Prosthecobacter sp.: one gene and its partner. The protein of the gene in region 1 interacts with the protein of each later gene in a pairwise test. Links are inferred from orthologs where the notes say so. Each region holds a gene or a part of one and is shown on either strand. Other genes may lie near its edges. The genes, in order: U1A53_RS14035 and U1A53_RS19020.

The links.
Region 2: the proteins of U1A53_RS14035 (region 1) and U1A53_RS19020 interact in binary tests that used the Escherichia coli proteins (3 or more experiments, as listed by UniProt). The link is inferred for Prosthecobacter sp. from one-to-one orthologs.

What each region holds. Positions count from the first base shown.
Region 1 is NZ_JAXMIH010000011.1:65,323-72,745, forward strand. What follows is about bases 4,532-7,423. They hold U1A53_RS14035 (cysteine desulfurase family protein), read right to left. Parts: upstream 6,617-7,423; coding sequence 5,447-6,616; downstream 4,532-5,446. Other genes in these bases: U1A53_RS14025 (hypothetical protein), read right to left, coding at 4,568-4,951; U1A53_RS14030 (thioesterase family protein), read right to left, coding at 4,957-5,415; serS (serine--tRNA ligase), read left to right, coding at 6,703-7,423. In the rest of the region: U1A53_RS14000 (hypothetical protein), read left to right, coding at 1-1,063; U1A53_RS14005 (hypothetical protein), read left to right, coding at 1,098-2,192; U1A53_RS14010 (cation diffusion facilitator family transporter), read right to left, coding at 2,208-3,134; U1A53_RS14015 (HAD hydrolase-like protein), read right to left, coding at 3,141-3,833; U1A53_RS14020 (hypothetical protein), read right to left, coding at 3,940-4,503. UniProt on the Escherichia coli protein: Master enzyme that delivers sulfur to a number of partners involved in Fe-S cluster assembly, tRNA modification or cofactor biosynthesis. Catalyzes the removal of elemental sulfur from cysteine to produce alanine.
Region 2 is NZ_JAXMIH010000019.1:27,924-35,438, forward strand. The notes cover bases 4,532-7,515. They hold U1A53_RS19020 (iron-sulfur cluster assembly scaffold protein), read left to right. Parts: upstream 4,532-5,771; coding sequence 5,772-6,260; downstream 6,261-7,515. Other genes in these bases: pssA (CDP-diacylglycerol--serine O-phosphatidyltransferase), read right to left, coding at 4,532-5,095; U1A53_RS19015 (rhodanese-like domain-containing protein), read left to right, coding at 5,199-5,762; sufT (putative Fe-S cluster assembly protein SufT), read left to right, coding at 6,315-6,872; thiE (thiamine phosphate synthase), read left to right, coding at 7,081-7,515. Outside these bases: U1A53_RS18980 (SUMF1/EgtB/PvdO family nonheme iron enzyme), read left to right, coding at 1-301; U1A53_RS18985 (DUF1501 domain-containing protein), read left to right, coding at 356-1,846; U1A53_RS18990 (DUF423 domain-containing protein), read left to right, coding at 1,951-2,325; U1A53_RS19000 (hypothetical protein), read right to left, coding at 2,498-2,899; U1A53_RS19005 (hypothetical protein), read right to left, coding at 2,935-4,158; more of pssA, read right to left, coding at 4,223-4,531. UniProt on the Escherichia coli protein: A scaffold on which IscS assembles Fe-S clusters. Exists as 2 interconverting forms, a structured (S) and disordered (D) form. The D-state is the preferred substrate for IscS.

The DNA of each region.
Region 1 (7,423 bases):
GAAGAGCAAAAATGCTTTGAAAGCATGCCGTGGCGATACCATGGACCAGCTTCCGGAGTTCAACCGTTATAAACAGGAGCATTCACTCGATAGAAGAATCCATGCGAATGCGAAGGATGACAGTTGGGAGCAGGCCCAGAGACGGGCGTTTGTTGGGAATTTAGTTCATCGTGTGATCGACCTCGGGGCGAGCGAGATACTGAGGTACAGAAAGCAACTCGAAGAGTCATTCCAAGATCAGGGAGGCCGCACGCCTGTGATGGATGGTAACCGGCTTGAAACAGCTTCATTCCCAGATGCAGTTCAGCCCCCCGACTTTCTGTCGGCAACATCAGCTCAAGAAGAACTCGAAGATGACACACAGGGGCCGAGCCAAGGTAGGGTGGAAATGTATTTCAGCAAGAGGCCCATCCCGCTGGGACAACAAGTTCTCTTGGAGGCGAAGGATTATGCTGATTATTATGAGATAAAGATCGAAATCGCATACAACCTGTGGGTGGACGCGGGAGAACCTGATGCCATTGAGGCTTGTGCGGCAGAGATCACTCACTTGATACGGAATCTCGCGGATCACCCGCATTTTAGCGAAAAACACAAGGTATCGCTGCTGGAGGCATGGGGGGCAAAGGATGAGCGGATCAAGGAGGCGGCAAAAAAGGCCTTGTTACACCTATACAAGCTTAAAGGCCGCGTGGTGACTCCCGCCACAGTCGAATGGACAGACGGTGATCAGGTGATTTGCCGCTTTGAGCATCCGCAGAGGGAGCGGTATGGCTGGGTGGAGCGGGAGTTTCGCCGAGATGAGCTGCCGGAGGGGAGTGAGGAGGGAGCGGGGTTTGATTTGGAGATCGATCTAGATGCGGACGGCAGGCCGGTGGAGTACCGCCCGCTGAAAAACGGCCCAAAGCGACCGGCTGAACCGGATGCTCTGGAGGCTGCGGCAGCGTCATTGCCGAGCAACCTGACGGACCAGCAGGGAGTAGCTGGATTTGAGCAGAAAGAATGGTCGCGCCTAGAGGAGCAAAAGCAGGCGGCGGAACCTTACCGGGCCGCCGCTCGTTAGAAAAAAACCAACCACTGGATGGGAGAATGTAACGATGGCGCTCGACCTTTGGATTTACGGCCCTGGCTTCGGTGAGACGAATGTGCTGGTCTGGGACAGCCCCTGTGATGCTGCGGATGCACCTGCGAAGAGAGCCGCCGTCGTGGACAATCATGGGGGCAAGACGGACGCACTGCAGCCTGCGCTGCAATGCCTGAAGGCGCAGGGCTGCCCGCCAGTCGAGCTGGTGGCGGCGACACATCCGCACCTGGATCACCTGAGAAATTTTGACCGACTGCTCAACCGCCCGGAACTCGAGCCGGAGACGGTGTTCTGGTGGGGCGGGCAGGATGACACGATGCACGAGAAGTGGTACCTGAAGCTGGCAGAGCACCCGGATATACGCGGCAGGGAACCTGGGAAGGCCGCGCTGATGAGCGGCAGGTTCATCCAGGTGGCCAGAAAACTGGCCGGACACGATGGTCTGGGCGGCAAAGCCCGCCTTTGTACGCCGATGGGAGGGGACGGGGCGGTGTTTGAACTCAAGGGCATGACCGTCTCTGCGATCAGCCCCTGGGAAAAACCGAAGCAGGATTTTTGCAACGACTTCAGGAACCAGTTTGAGGAGGTCAATGGTGAGACAGTTGCCAGGCCGGTGAAGGTGGCGAGCAACCGTGTCAGCCTGGGGCTGGTCTTTGAGCATCAGAGCAAGCAAGTCCTGCTGGGCGGGGATATGGAAGAGGCAAACTGGCTGGCCTGGCGGCGCTGGCAGAAAAAGCATGGGGTGGCTTTGCGTCCTGCGGTGATCAAAGTCAGCCATCATGGTTCAGAGACGGGAACACTGCCGGACATGTGGGAGAATGGTTTTTTTGAATCGCTGAAGGAGGCAGCAGAAGCTGGTGAGCCGCCGCTGTGTGTGATCACGCCATGGCGAGTGGGAGGCAGGCGTCTGCCGGTGGAGGAGGTGGTCACCAGCATCCGCAAAGCTGGGTGCCGGGTCATTTTGACCGGGACTCCAGAAGGGGCCAAAGGGCTGGAACTCAAAAACCGTTATCCTGAGTCCTTCGCGCATATTCGCATCGAAGATGATGGCACAACGCGATATTGCGAGGACAGCAAGCTCTGCACAGACCTGGAGCCTCTGATCTGAAGGCATCGAGCGGGATCATGCGCGCTTGCTGTTCGGATCGCTGGCCTCGCCGTGCTGGTGGAGTTCATCGTGATCGCCCTGGCATTCGAGATGGGTGGTGATGAGCACGGGGCGGTCCACGCTGGCCTGCACGGCGTGCTCGATCTCGGTGGCGGTGCGGTGGGCGTCGCGCAGCATGATGTCGTCCTGGAACAGCAGATGCACTTCGACGTAGTGCATTTCTCCAGCATCGCGATGACGCAGGGCATGGAATTGGAGGCCGTGCATTTCGGTTTCGCGGCGGAGGGAGGCGTCGAGCGCGGCATCGAGCTTGGGGTCCGCACTGTCCATCAAGCCGCCGACGCTTTGGCGCATGAGGCCGTAGCCGGTCCAGATGATGTTCGCGGCCATGAGAAGGCCGCAGATCGGGTCCCAGCCATGCCAGCCGGTCAAGGCGACGAGTCCGAGGCCCACAAGCGCACCGAGACTGGTCCACACATCGGTGAGCACATGCTTGCCATTCGATTCGAGGATCAATGAACTGCCACGCTTGCCGGTGCGAATGAGATACGTGCCGAGCGCGGCATTGATGGCGATGCTGAGCGCGGTAAGGGCCAGGCCTTCATCCAAGTTGGCCGGCGGCAGGTGCAGGAACCAGCGGCGCACGGATTCATAGATGATGAACAACGCCGCCACGACGATGAGGCCGCCCTCGATGCCGGCGGAGAAGAAGGCGATCTTGCTGTGGCCGTAGGGATGGTCGGAATCGGCGGGTTTTTGCAGCAGGCCGAGGCTGAAGGTCGCAAACATCACGGCGGCGACATGCACGACGGATTCCGCCGCATCGCCGAGGATCGCAGCGGAACCGGTGAGGACATACGCGCTCACCTTGAGCACGAGCATGAGAAATCCCACGGCAAGCGAGAGCCGCATGGCGCGGGTGGCATCAGTGGAGTGGCTCATGACGGATCAGTCTCGCAGCAGCAAATCGACCATCGCGGACACATCGGCAAATGAATCGACACAGCGCCAAGGATTCAGGGCGCCCAGCTCAGCGCTGGAGTACTGACCGGTGGCCACGGCGAGGCATTTCGCGCCGAAGGCCTCGGCGCAGCGGATGTCCTTCGGCGTGTCGCCGATGACGATGACATCGGCGAGATCAAAGCGCGTTCCGGTGGCGTCCTGCATGCGTTGCAGGGCCACGGGACCGAGCTGGTTGCGGTCGTGATGATCGCTGCCGAAACCGCCATCGATGAAATGCTCGTAGATGCCATGGCGCGAGAGTTTGATCACCGCACCACGGCGCACATTGCCGGTCAGCAGGCCGAGATGAGCCGAGCTTTCGGCACGCAGAGCTTCGAGCAAGGTCACCACGCCCGGAAGCGTGTAGCCGCTGAAGTCGGTGGCTTGAAGCCGGCGTTGAAGATGGGCGAGATAGCGGTCGAGGAATGCGGTGACTTCCTCGGGCGAGTGCTGGCGGTTCACATGTTGAAACACATCCATCGCAATCGCCGGATCAGTCGCTCCGGCGAGTTGCAGCGGCGGCAAAGCATCGCGTTGGATGCCGAAGTGTTCCTCCGCAGCATCAAGGATCGCCGCGCCGCCAGCGCCATTGCTGTCGATCAGGGTTCCGTCGATGTCGAAGAGGAGCAGGCGGGGCATGGGAGGAAGGCAGAGGTCAAGGCTTCGCCGTCAAGAAGTGGTCAAGAAGTGCGTGCTTGATCCGCTTGACGACACTTGACCTGCCTTGACGGCATGGCTGGCTCCATCAATGCGGTTTGGCCACAGCGCCAGGCTTGGCACCGCCAGTGTTGGAAGGAGCGTATTTGGCGACCATGACAGCACCTGCGGCGGCCATGAGGCAGCCGAGGATGAACGGGAGTGGCAGCGACTTGAGGCCGCCTTCCGGTGGATGCAGCAGCATGGCGGTGATGGCGTTGATCATGGGCGCGCCACCGAAGACGATGGGCATCACGGCCGCCGCCGCAGCGGTGCCTTTGAGCGGAGTTGCTGCGCCGAGCGCGAGCACGAGGGTGAAAGCGCCCAAAGCACCCGCGACACCAGCGATGAAGCTCCAGGTGATGCCGCTGCCGGTGAAGCTCCAGTTCGAGCCGCGCAGCTTGATGAGCACGGCGGCGGCGATGCCGATCACGGCATAGGCGACGCAGACGAGCAGGAAGGCTTTCAGGCTGGCATGCGGCGCCTCCGGTCCCATCGGCATGTAGCCGCGGCCTTTGTGCAGAATGACGCCATACACGCCCCAGGAGAGCACGGTGAGCAGGGCAAAGATGATCCAGGTTTCCATTTTCTTGCTTTTGGGTTGGGAGTTCACGGTGGGTGGGAGTGGAAGGCCGGTTCTTCGGCGATGAAGTGGCGAAATGCAAGGATACCTCCTGCTATTGAGCGCGGATCACAGCGCTGACGACCACGGCATCGTCCGAGTTGTCGTCGAAGCGCAGTTCGAGCCAATCGCTGTTGATACTGAGAAACGAACCATGCTCTCGACCCAAGGCGTAGGCAAAAAGTGCTCCCGCATCACCGCCACCCAGCATTTCGGATACTTGTGTTTTGGTTCTGCCGATCAGCAGGTTTCGATCAATTAAAAAATTTGCCATGTAGTAGCGCTGATCTGGAGATGCTTTTTTCCATGCGGCAGGAGCGAAGCTGTAGAAGCGCAGTTGGTCTATCAAGTTTTCACCCGTGAAGAAGCTCCGCGCCAACGTGAACAGCACCGTGACAGTCAAGCAGTAGACCAACAAATGCCGAAGAAGAATCTTCATGTGGTTCACTTTTTCTCCGGCCTTTTCAGCAACTCATGCGGTGCCGCCTCGATCTTGTCGCGGAAGCGCTGGGGGATCTCGATGGCCTTGAATTTGCCGGTGACGGGGTCTTTGCGGACACAGGCGGCGGTGATGCGGCCTTCGGCGGCGAGGACACCGTCGCTTTTCCAGAAGCGGATGAGGTGGCGGATGACCTTGTGGCGCACTTCCTCGACCAGCAGCTCGCATTCAAACTCTTCCTCGAAACGCAGCGGGGCCATGTAGTCGCACGCGGCATGCACGCGGGGCCAGCCGACACGCTCGTCACCGTGCTCCGGCGGATCGACGATGGAGAATCCGAGGCTGCGGAAGAACGCGTGCTCGACGCGCTCCATGTAGCGGAAGAAGTTGGCGAAATGGACGATGCCGGCCATGTCGGTGTCGGAGAAGTGGACGCGGTCGGAGCAGATGAAGCGGTGGGCCATGGCGGCTGGGTCGGGAGTTGAGGGTGATGGGTTATGAAGAGATCACCATGCTGTCATCGCCGCGTTCGGCACGCATTTTGTGCGCGGCGTCGATCACGGCATGGGCGGCGGTTTCGGCCTCGGCCTTGGTGTTGAAGCGGTGGAAGGAAAAACGCAGGGTGCAGGCGGCGTCGCGGGCGCTGATGCCCATCACCTCAAGAACATGGGAGGGATGCAATGCCCCGGTGTGGCAGGCGGCACCGGCGGAGCAGGCGATGCCGGCTGCTTCCAGCAGGATGAGCATGCCTGCGGAGTCGATCTCGGGCAGGCAGAACGAGCTCGTCGTGTGCAAACGGTGCGTGCGGCAGCCGTGAATGCGCATGTCCGACAAAGCGGCATGGACAAGGTGCTCAAAGCGGTCGCGCATGGAGTGGAGGCGGGTCTTGGTGCCGTCGTCGAGATGGTGGCGGGCGAGTTCGGCGGCTTTGCCGAGGGCGACGATGCCGGGGACATTTTCCGTGCCGCTGCGGCGCTCGTTTTCTTGCCCGCCGCCGATGATCAACGGCTCAAAACGCACACGCTGGCTGACGTAAAGCGCGCCGACACCTTTTGGCGCATACATCTTATGTCCGCTGAGGCTGAGAAAATCGACAGACACCGTTCGGACATCGAGGTGAATTTTTCCTGCGGCCTGCACAGCGTCCGTATGCACCAGCGCGCCAGCGGCATGTGCAATGCCGACGATTTCGCTCATCGGAGCGATGACACCCGTCTCGTTGTTCACCCACATGATAGAAACGAGCGCAGTGATGCCGGGGCGGACGAGCGCACGCAGCGCGTCGAGATCAACGCGACCGTCGTGATGCACGGGCACGCGGACGACCTTGCCGCCATGCGCCTCCCAGCGGCGGGCGGATTCAATCACAGCGGGATGCTCCGTGCCGGTGATGACGAGTTCCGGCTTTCCCGGCCACAGAGAGCGCACCGAGGCATGCACGGCACTGATCGACTCTGTGCCGCCGCTGGTGAAGATGATCTCCGCCGGTCCAGCGCCGAGAAGGGCCGCCACCTCGTTGCGTGCCTGCTCGATGGCCCGGCGCACGACGCGCCCGCCGGAGTAGCCGGCAGAGGGATTGGCAAAGTGCTCGCGCAAAAACGGCAACATCGCCTCCAGCACGGCTGGATCGACGGGCGTGGTGGCGTTGGCGTCGAGGTAGATCACGGCGTGATGTTCGGGCTGCCACCCCTGCTGTCAATGCTCCTTCCCGCACTCGACAAGCCGCACACTCCCGCTAACCTCCGCCGCCTATGCTCGACATCCGCCTCATTCGCGACAATCCAGATTCGGTCAAACAGCGCCTCGCCAATCGCAGCGGCGATTTTGCGTCCCTGGTCGATGAAGTGCTGGCGATCGACACACAGCGGCGCGCGGCGGAGACGGAACGGCAGAAATTGCAGAGCGACCGCAACCGCATCAGCAAGGAGATCGGCATCGCGAAGAAGAACGGCCAGGACACCAGCGCCATTGAGGCGGAGGTGCGCGGGATTGGCAGCCGCATCGAGGAGATCGGTCGCGAGGCCGATGTGGCGGATGCGCTTCAGCGTGATCTGCTGTTGAGCATTCCCAATTTGCCGCATGAGGCTTGTCCGGTTGGCAGCACTGCGGAGGAGAATCCCGAAGTGCGCGTGTGGGGTGTGAAGCCGTCGCATGCGTTTCAGCCGAAGGATCACACGGTGCTCGGTGCCGCGCTGGGCATCCTCGATTTCGAAGCCGGCGCGAAGATCACGGGCAGTGCGTTTGTGGTGTATCGCGGTGCTGGCGCTCGTTTGGAACGCGCCTTGATCAGCTTCCTGCTCGATCTGCACACGACGCAGCACGGCTATCTTGAAATCAGTCCGCCGCTGCTGGTGAAGGCGGAGTGCCTTGTCGGCACCGGTCAGTTGCCGAAGTTTGGCGATCAGGTCTATCACAGCGCGGAAGACGATCTGTATCTCATTCCGACCGCCGAAGTGCCAGTGACGAATCTGC
Region 2 (7,515 bases), on another replicon or contig:
GGAGTGGAAGGCCAAGTTTCCAGAGAAAAAGTTCCTGGAGGACTACACCGACGGCTATGCCACCACGGCTCCCGTCATGAGCTTTGAGCCGAACTCCTTCGGCCTCTACGACATGGGCGGCAGCGTCTGGGAGTGGGTGGAGGATTGGCACAGTGCCGAGCGCATCCATCGCACGCTGCGTGGTTCCTCCTACTTCTTCTTCAGTCGTGGCCGGGAGTCCATGCTTTCATCCTACAGGGACAAGCGTCTGCCCGAGGACCGCTCCGCCATCAACGGGTTTCGTGTGGTGTTGGTGCCATGATGCTTGTGGTGCAGCCACCTGTTAGTAACGCAGGCCCCGGCACGTTATGAAGACATGCATCCGGTCGAACAACAGATTCTTCAAAAACGCCGCGAATTCCTCACCACCAGTGCCAATGGCATCGGGGCGCTGGCGCTGGGTGCCTTGTTGACGGAGGAAGGGCTTATTTCACGCGCCTCGGCGATGGAACCGGGAGCGGTGATTGATCCGTTGACGCCGAAGGCTGGGCATTTCCCGGCGAAGGCGAAGAACTGCATCTTTATCTTCTTTGAAGGTGGACCGAGCCAGATGGATCTGTTCGATCCGAAGCCGAAGCTGAACGAATTGAACGGCCAGGCGCTGCCGGAGAGCATGACGAAGAACGTCCGCTTCGCCTTCATCCGCAAAGAGACCGCGAAGCTGATGGGCAGCCCGCGCAAGTTCGCGAAGCACGGCCAATGCGGCATGGATTTCAGCGATTTGCTGCCGCACATGGCGAAGCATGCCGACGACTGGCTCATGATCCGCAGCCTGCACACGGATCAGTTCAATCATCATCCCGGCCAGCTCGTGCTGCACTGTGGTCGCGCGCAATTCGGCCTTCCCACGATTGGTTCATGGCTCAACTACGGCCTCGGCAGCATGTCGCGCAATCTTCCCGGCTACGTCGTGCTCAGTGCCGGTCGCGGCACCAGCGGCGGCGCTTCACTTTGGCAAAGCGGCTTCCTGCCGAGCACTTACGCCGGTGTGTTGTTCCGTAATCAAGGTGAGCCGGTGCTCAATTTGAAAAACCCTCCTGGCATCCCGATGAATCTTCAGCGCAAGGGCCTGGACACGCTCATGGAGTTGAATCAGAGCCGCTACGAGCATCTGCGTGATCCTGAGATCGCCAGTCGCATCGCCGCGTATGAGCTGGCCTTCCGCATGCAGTCCTCCGCGCCGGAATTGATCGACCTGAAGGACGAAAGTCAGCAAACGCTCGAAATGTACGGTGTGAACCGCAAAGATCCGCCGATCAAAGCCTCGCGCGGCGGCGGGCCGGGCCAGTATCAAGCCTTTGCCAAGAACTGCCTGCTCGCACGACGCCTTGTTGAACGCGGTGTGCGCTTCGTGAGCCTCATGCACGCGAGCTGGGATCATCACAGCGACCTCAACAACGAACTCAGTTACAACGCCGGCATGGCCGACCAGCCGATCGCCGCGCTCCTCAAGGATTTGAAGCAACGTGGCATGTTGGAGGACACGATGGTCATCTGGGGCAGCGAATTCGGCCGCACACCGCTCGGCGAGAACCGCGGCGGCAATCCGAACGCCACCGGACGTGATCATCATCCCTTTGCCTTCACCATGCTCGCCGCCGGCGGCGGCATCAAAGGCGGTCAAACCTATGGCGAGACTGACGAGATTGGCTGGAGCATCGTGCGCGATCCTGTCGATCTGCACGACTTCCATGCCACGGTGCTCAATCAATTCGGTTTCGACCATCTGCGCCTCACGCATCGCTTCCAAGGCCGCGATTTCCGTCTCACAGATGTGTCGGGGCGGGTGATCAAGGAGTGGATTTGAAAAAATGACAAAATCCGAATGAGGAATGACGAAACTGGCAAAGGCCGGGCTTGTGCAGACTCTCCCATTCGTCATTCTGCATTCGACATTCGTCATTATTTCCCATGCAGCCCGATCCTTTCCGTCTCCGTCTTTCCGCCCTCATGGGTTTTCTCGCCATCGCCCTCGGTGCTTCCGGCGCGCACGGCAGCGTGCATGACAAGCTCAAGGCTGCGGGCGAATTGGAACATTGGGGGACGGCGGTGCAGTATCATCTGCCGCATGCCGTGGTTCTGCTGCTGCTGACGTTGTTTGCCAGCACGAAGCCCGCGATGCTCTGGGCCTGGCGCATGTTTCTGGCGGGCATTTTCCTCTTCAGCGGATCGCTCTATGTGCTCGCCTACACCGGCATGAAATGGCTCGGGGCCGTCACTCCGCTGGGCGGCCTGAGCTTCATGATCGGCTGGGCGCTCATCGCGATCTCCGCGAAGGGAAAATGAGCCTTCGGCCCAATCTGCGCAGGGCACGAAAAACACGTTGCGCCAGGATTGAAGCATGCTCCAATAGCGGCCCTTCAAGTCAGAGGCTCGGTAGCTCAGTTGGTAGAGCATGGGATTGAAGATCCTAGTGTCGGCGGTTCGATCCCGTCCCGAGCCACCTCTTAAAAAGTGGTCAAACCTCCAGAAAGTAATCCGCAGGCAGGGCGAAGTGACGAGCGAGCTTCCGAATGTGCGTCGTGGTCAGTTGTCGTGTGCCGTTGACGATCTTGCTGCCCATGCTCGGCTCCAGTTCCAGCAGCCGTCCCAAGTCGGCCGCTGTCATGCCGTGCGTTTCCAGCAGTCCGGCCAGGCGTTGGGTCACTGGTAGCGGTTTGGTTTTCTTTTCCGTGTTGGCCTCATAGTCGGCGATGAGATCCGCCACCAGTTCAAACCAGTCGGCCTGATCTTTGTTCATTTGCTTCTCATGCCCCCAAAGCGGTTCAATGGCTGCCAGCGCCGCCGCATGGTCCGTCTTGTCCCGGATAGGACGCGGCAGCCACACGGAACGGCAAAGGGTGTCGTAGTCACCGGGCATGGTTTCAAAAGATGCGGCAGGGGAGATGGTGCTGCTCACACCACCGTCGCGCTCGCCAGAATTTCCTCGGCCAAGCCTGGGATTCGTTCGAGCGTTTTGGCTGGAGTTTCGCGCAGGGCGGGCACCCGCAGGCCGTCTTCGCCCAAAGTTTGCAGCAATTGGTCCAAGGCCTGGCCGAAGGCGGTGACGGCGGCGGTTTCTTCCGCGTGGTCGTGACGCAGGCCGTTGAGCAGGGCCACATGCTCGTAGCGCTGGAGCCATTCGGCGGCACGCGGGCGGTAGCGTTCGATGATGAGGCGCATCAAGCTTTCGGCGGAGCGCGGTTCGGCTTCACGCAGAACCTGGAAGGCAAGACAGCGCGCCACATCGGCAGCGGCGGAGATCAATCCCGGCTCGTTCACGCCGATCTGATCATGCGCGAGGCTGCGGTGGCGGTGCTCGAAGTGAAAGCCGAGATCGACCTGGCATTGACGCTCGCCGGGGAGGTGGCGGAAAGCCTCGCACAGGATGGAGATTTCGAGACCCCAACCGCCGGGCAGGCTGAAGCGCTCGATGGCATTCATCTCGGCGGCGAACTCACCGGAGAGCGGGTAGCGGTAGCTGTCGAGCTGCTCGATCAGCGGCTTGGAGCCCAGCACATCGCGGCAGGCCTGGATGAGCGGGAAGATCAGCAGCCGTGTGACGCGGCCATACAAACGATCCGAGACGCGGCTGTAGTAGCCTTTGGCAAAGTGATAGCCCATGCGCGGGTGCAGCAGCGGATAGCACAGGCGCCACAGCAGATCACGGCTGTAGTTCAAAATGTCGGTGTCGTGACTGACGATGATGCCTTTGAAGCCGCGTGCATGAAGGTAAGCGATGCCCATCCAGATGTTCGAGCCTTTGCCAGCGTGATGACCGGCCAGTCCGGCCTCCTCCATGCGCTGATACACTTGGGAGAGCTGCGGGCCGTCGTTCCAGAGGATATGCGCCTTCTTGTCCTTCAAGTTCTGCCGGCAAAGAATCAGCGCGCGCTCATGCTCGGCGGCGTCCATGCCGTTCATGCTCAGCACGACCTCGCTGATATGCCCGGCCTGCGACACTTCCTCCAAAATGCGCGGCAGCGCGGGGCGCTCGCATTCGGCGTAGAGGGCGGGAAGCAGCAGCACCACCGGCTTGTTCCGCGCCCATTCCAGCATCTCGCTCTCACGCGCGGAACTGTCCGCGTGCGCCAGATGATGAAGGGTGGGCACGCGCGCGTGCTGGTAAAAGTCTGCCATGGAGAGTTCGGTGAACGCTCAATTACGAGCGTGCCGGGCGTTTGCGAAACGATTTTGTTTCAAATCAAATATGCACCCCATGGTCATGGCCCGAACGGCGCGACGGCTCCGGTTCGCCGTTGAGCACAAGGGTTTCGGCATCCGCATCGATCTCGATTGATTCCGCGTCGATCTCGATCTCCTGCCGCCATTTGCGCGAGACCCACGGCCGGGCGAGTCCGTAAAGCAGGTAGGTCACGAAGATCACCGAGGGCATCCAGTGCCAGTTCATCACCGTGAAGGCGATGACCACGATGCTGATGAGCACCCAGTGGAAGGAACGCTTCGTGCGCCAGTTCACCGCCTTGAAGCTCGGGTATTCGAGATTGCTCACCATCAGGTAGGACAACAGCGCCATCAGGCCCGCCAGGGCATACTTCCAGTTGCCGATTTCCTTGCCGTTGCTGTCCAGCCAGATGACCAGCAGTGTCAGCGAGGAGATCACGCCCGCCGCCGCCGGAATCGGGCAGCCGCGGAAGCTCTTGCTGCTGCTTTTCACATCCGCCGCCGCGAGACAATTGAAGCGCGCCAGACGCATCGCCCCACACACGAGATACACGCACGAAATCAGCCAGCCGAGGCCTTTGGGCGTGTCGATCTCCTTCAGCACGATGTCATGCACCAGCAGGGCAGGGGCCACGCCGAAGGAGACAATGTCCGCCAGCGAATCGAGTTCGCGGCCAAACGGGCTTTCCGTGCCGCCCATGCGCGCCACACGGCCGTCCAGCGCGTCAAACAGGCAGGCCAGCAGGATGAACACGATCGCATAATAGTAATGCTGGTGTTCGTCGAGATGCCTGCCGTCGAAGATTTGCAGGATGGCGACGAAGCCACAGAGAATGTTGCCCGCCGTCATCAAAGTCGGCAGCACCGGAATGCGAGGTTCGTGGGCGCTCATGAGTGAAAAGTCAGATTCGGACGACTTTAACGCCTCCGGCCTCGTTGCCTAGATGAACTTTGCGGTTTCCAAGCCCGCCACACCGTCTAATCTCACCGCCCCCATGCCCCCCGCTGAACTTCCACCCCTGAATGGCGACATGACCATGAGCCAGGTGCTCCAGGCCTACCCTGGCGCGCAGCGGGCCTTGTTCGCGCATTACCACATCGGCGGCTGCCGCAGTTGCGGCTTCCAGCCCGGCGAGACGCTGGCCCAGGTGTGTGAGCGGAATGAAAACATCCCCATCACCGAGGCGGTGACGCACATTCAAGAAAGTCATCAAGGCGATGCCTCGCTGCAAATTTCCCCGCAGGACTTCGATCAGCTCCGCCGCATCAAGACCGACCTCATCATCCTCGATGTCCGCACCCGCGAAGAACATGAAGCCGTGAAGCTCCCCGGCGCACGCTTGCTCACCCAGGAACTCGTGCAGGAGATATTCACCAGCGGCGACAAGACGCAGACGCTGGTGCTTTACGATCATACCGGCTCACGCTCGCTCGATGCTGCCGCTTACTTCATCGGCCACGGCTTCGCCGAAACGAAATGCCTCTCCGGCGGCATTGATGCCTACAGCCGCGACATTGATCCAAGCCTGCCGCGCTATCGTATCGAAATCGAAGACTGATTTAGCACCATGGACGAAGCCGCTCTCCAGCAAGCCCTCACGGACACCCAGAACCTCGGCGAGATGCCCGATGCCGACGCCGTCGGCACCGTCGGCAGTCCTGACTGTGGCGACATGGTGCGCCTGTGGATCAAGTACAAGGAGAAGGACGGCAGAAAGGTCATCGACAAGGCAAGCTTCCAGAGTTTCGGCTGCCAGACCGCCATCGCCGTCGCCAGCATCGCCACCGAATTGATCCGCGGCAAAACCAAGGAGGAGGCGCTCTCCATGTCCGCCGAGGAATTGAGCAAGCCGCTCGGCCCGTTGCCGCCGATGAAGATCCATTGCGGTCAGATGGTTGAAGGCGCGCTGCGTGCCGCGCTCGAAGCGGAAAGCAAAGAGCCAAGGGCGAAGGGCGAAGAGTCCAAACCCCAAACTGACCAATCTGGCACGCTTGCTGATGCCTTGAACCTCGCCGGCAAAACATCAGGCAAAATCAAGATCGTCATCACTTCATAAAACGTGTCTTTTTTGTTTGTCTCTTTGCCCTCCGCTCTTAGCCCTTAGCCCCCCATGCACTCCTCCCTCGAACTCAAACGCGAAGTCGAAGCCGTCCAAATCCCCAGCGGCGATCTCATCAAGCTGCCGCTCGGCATGAAGATCATCATCACGCAATCCCTCGGCGGCACCTACACCGTCGCCACAGACTTCGGCCTCGCCCGCATTCAATCCAAGGATGTCGATGCGCTCGGCATTGATCCCGAGGCCGCCAAGAAGGAACTGGACGGCACCTCCTCCAACATCCCCGCCGATGTCAGCGATCTCGAAGGCCAGGTCTGGAACCAGCTCAAGAACGTCTATGACCCCGAAATTCCAGTCAACATCGTCGATCTCGGACTCGTCTATGACTGCAAGGTCGAAGCCGATGCCGAAGGCAAGAACAGGGCGTTGGTCAAGATGACCCTCACCGCTCCCGGTTGCGGCATGGGTCCCACCATCGCCGCAGACGCGCAGAGCCGCATCATGACCATCGAGGACATGGACGCCGCCGCCGTCGAGCTCGTCTGGGATCCCGCCTGGAACCAGGGCATGATCAGCGTCGAGGGCAAGATGAAGCTCGGCATGATTTGACCCCCTGGAGCGCGGTTTTCAAAAGCCGCTCTGGTTTCGTGTCAGTGAAGTGGTCCGCCTATGGAATGTCTCGGTTGCGACTGCTGCGGCAAGACCGCGTTCTGGAGCGGTATGCGGATGCTCCATCCAAGCCTGTTGAGATTCGCAACCGAACGAATGCTTTCTCAGGCTTGCACGAGTCATCATCACACCTCATCAGATAACACGCATGAAACGCATTCAGGAAGCAAGGCTTTATGGCATCGTTGATCTCGGTTATCTGACGCCAGATAAGGTGGAACACATGACCGCGCAGCTTTGCATGGGAGGGGTCGATGTGCTGCAACTCCGCGCCAAAAAGCTAGCGCCCAACGAGGTCGAACGCCTGGCTCGACTCATGCTCCCGATCACACGCGAGCATGCTGTGCCGTTGGTGATCAACGATCATCTCGATGTGGCCGCCGTTATTGGCAGCGAGGGCGTTCACGTCGGTCAGGATGACGATGTGGTCGCCAAAGCACGTGCGGTGGTCGGTCCGACGTGTTTTGTCGGCAAATCAACGCACAGCATGGCCCAAGCCGTCGCGGCGCAGGCGGAAGGGGCGGATTACATCGGCTTTGGACCGTTGTATGCCACAGGAACGAAGCCGGACTATGTGCCGATT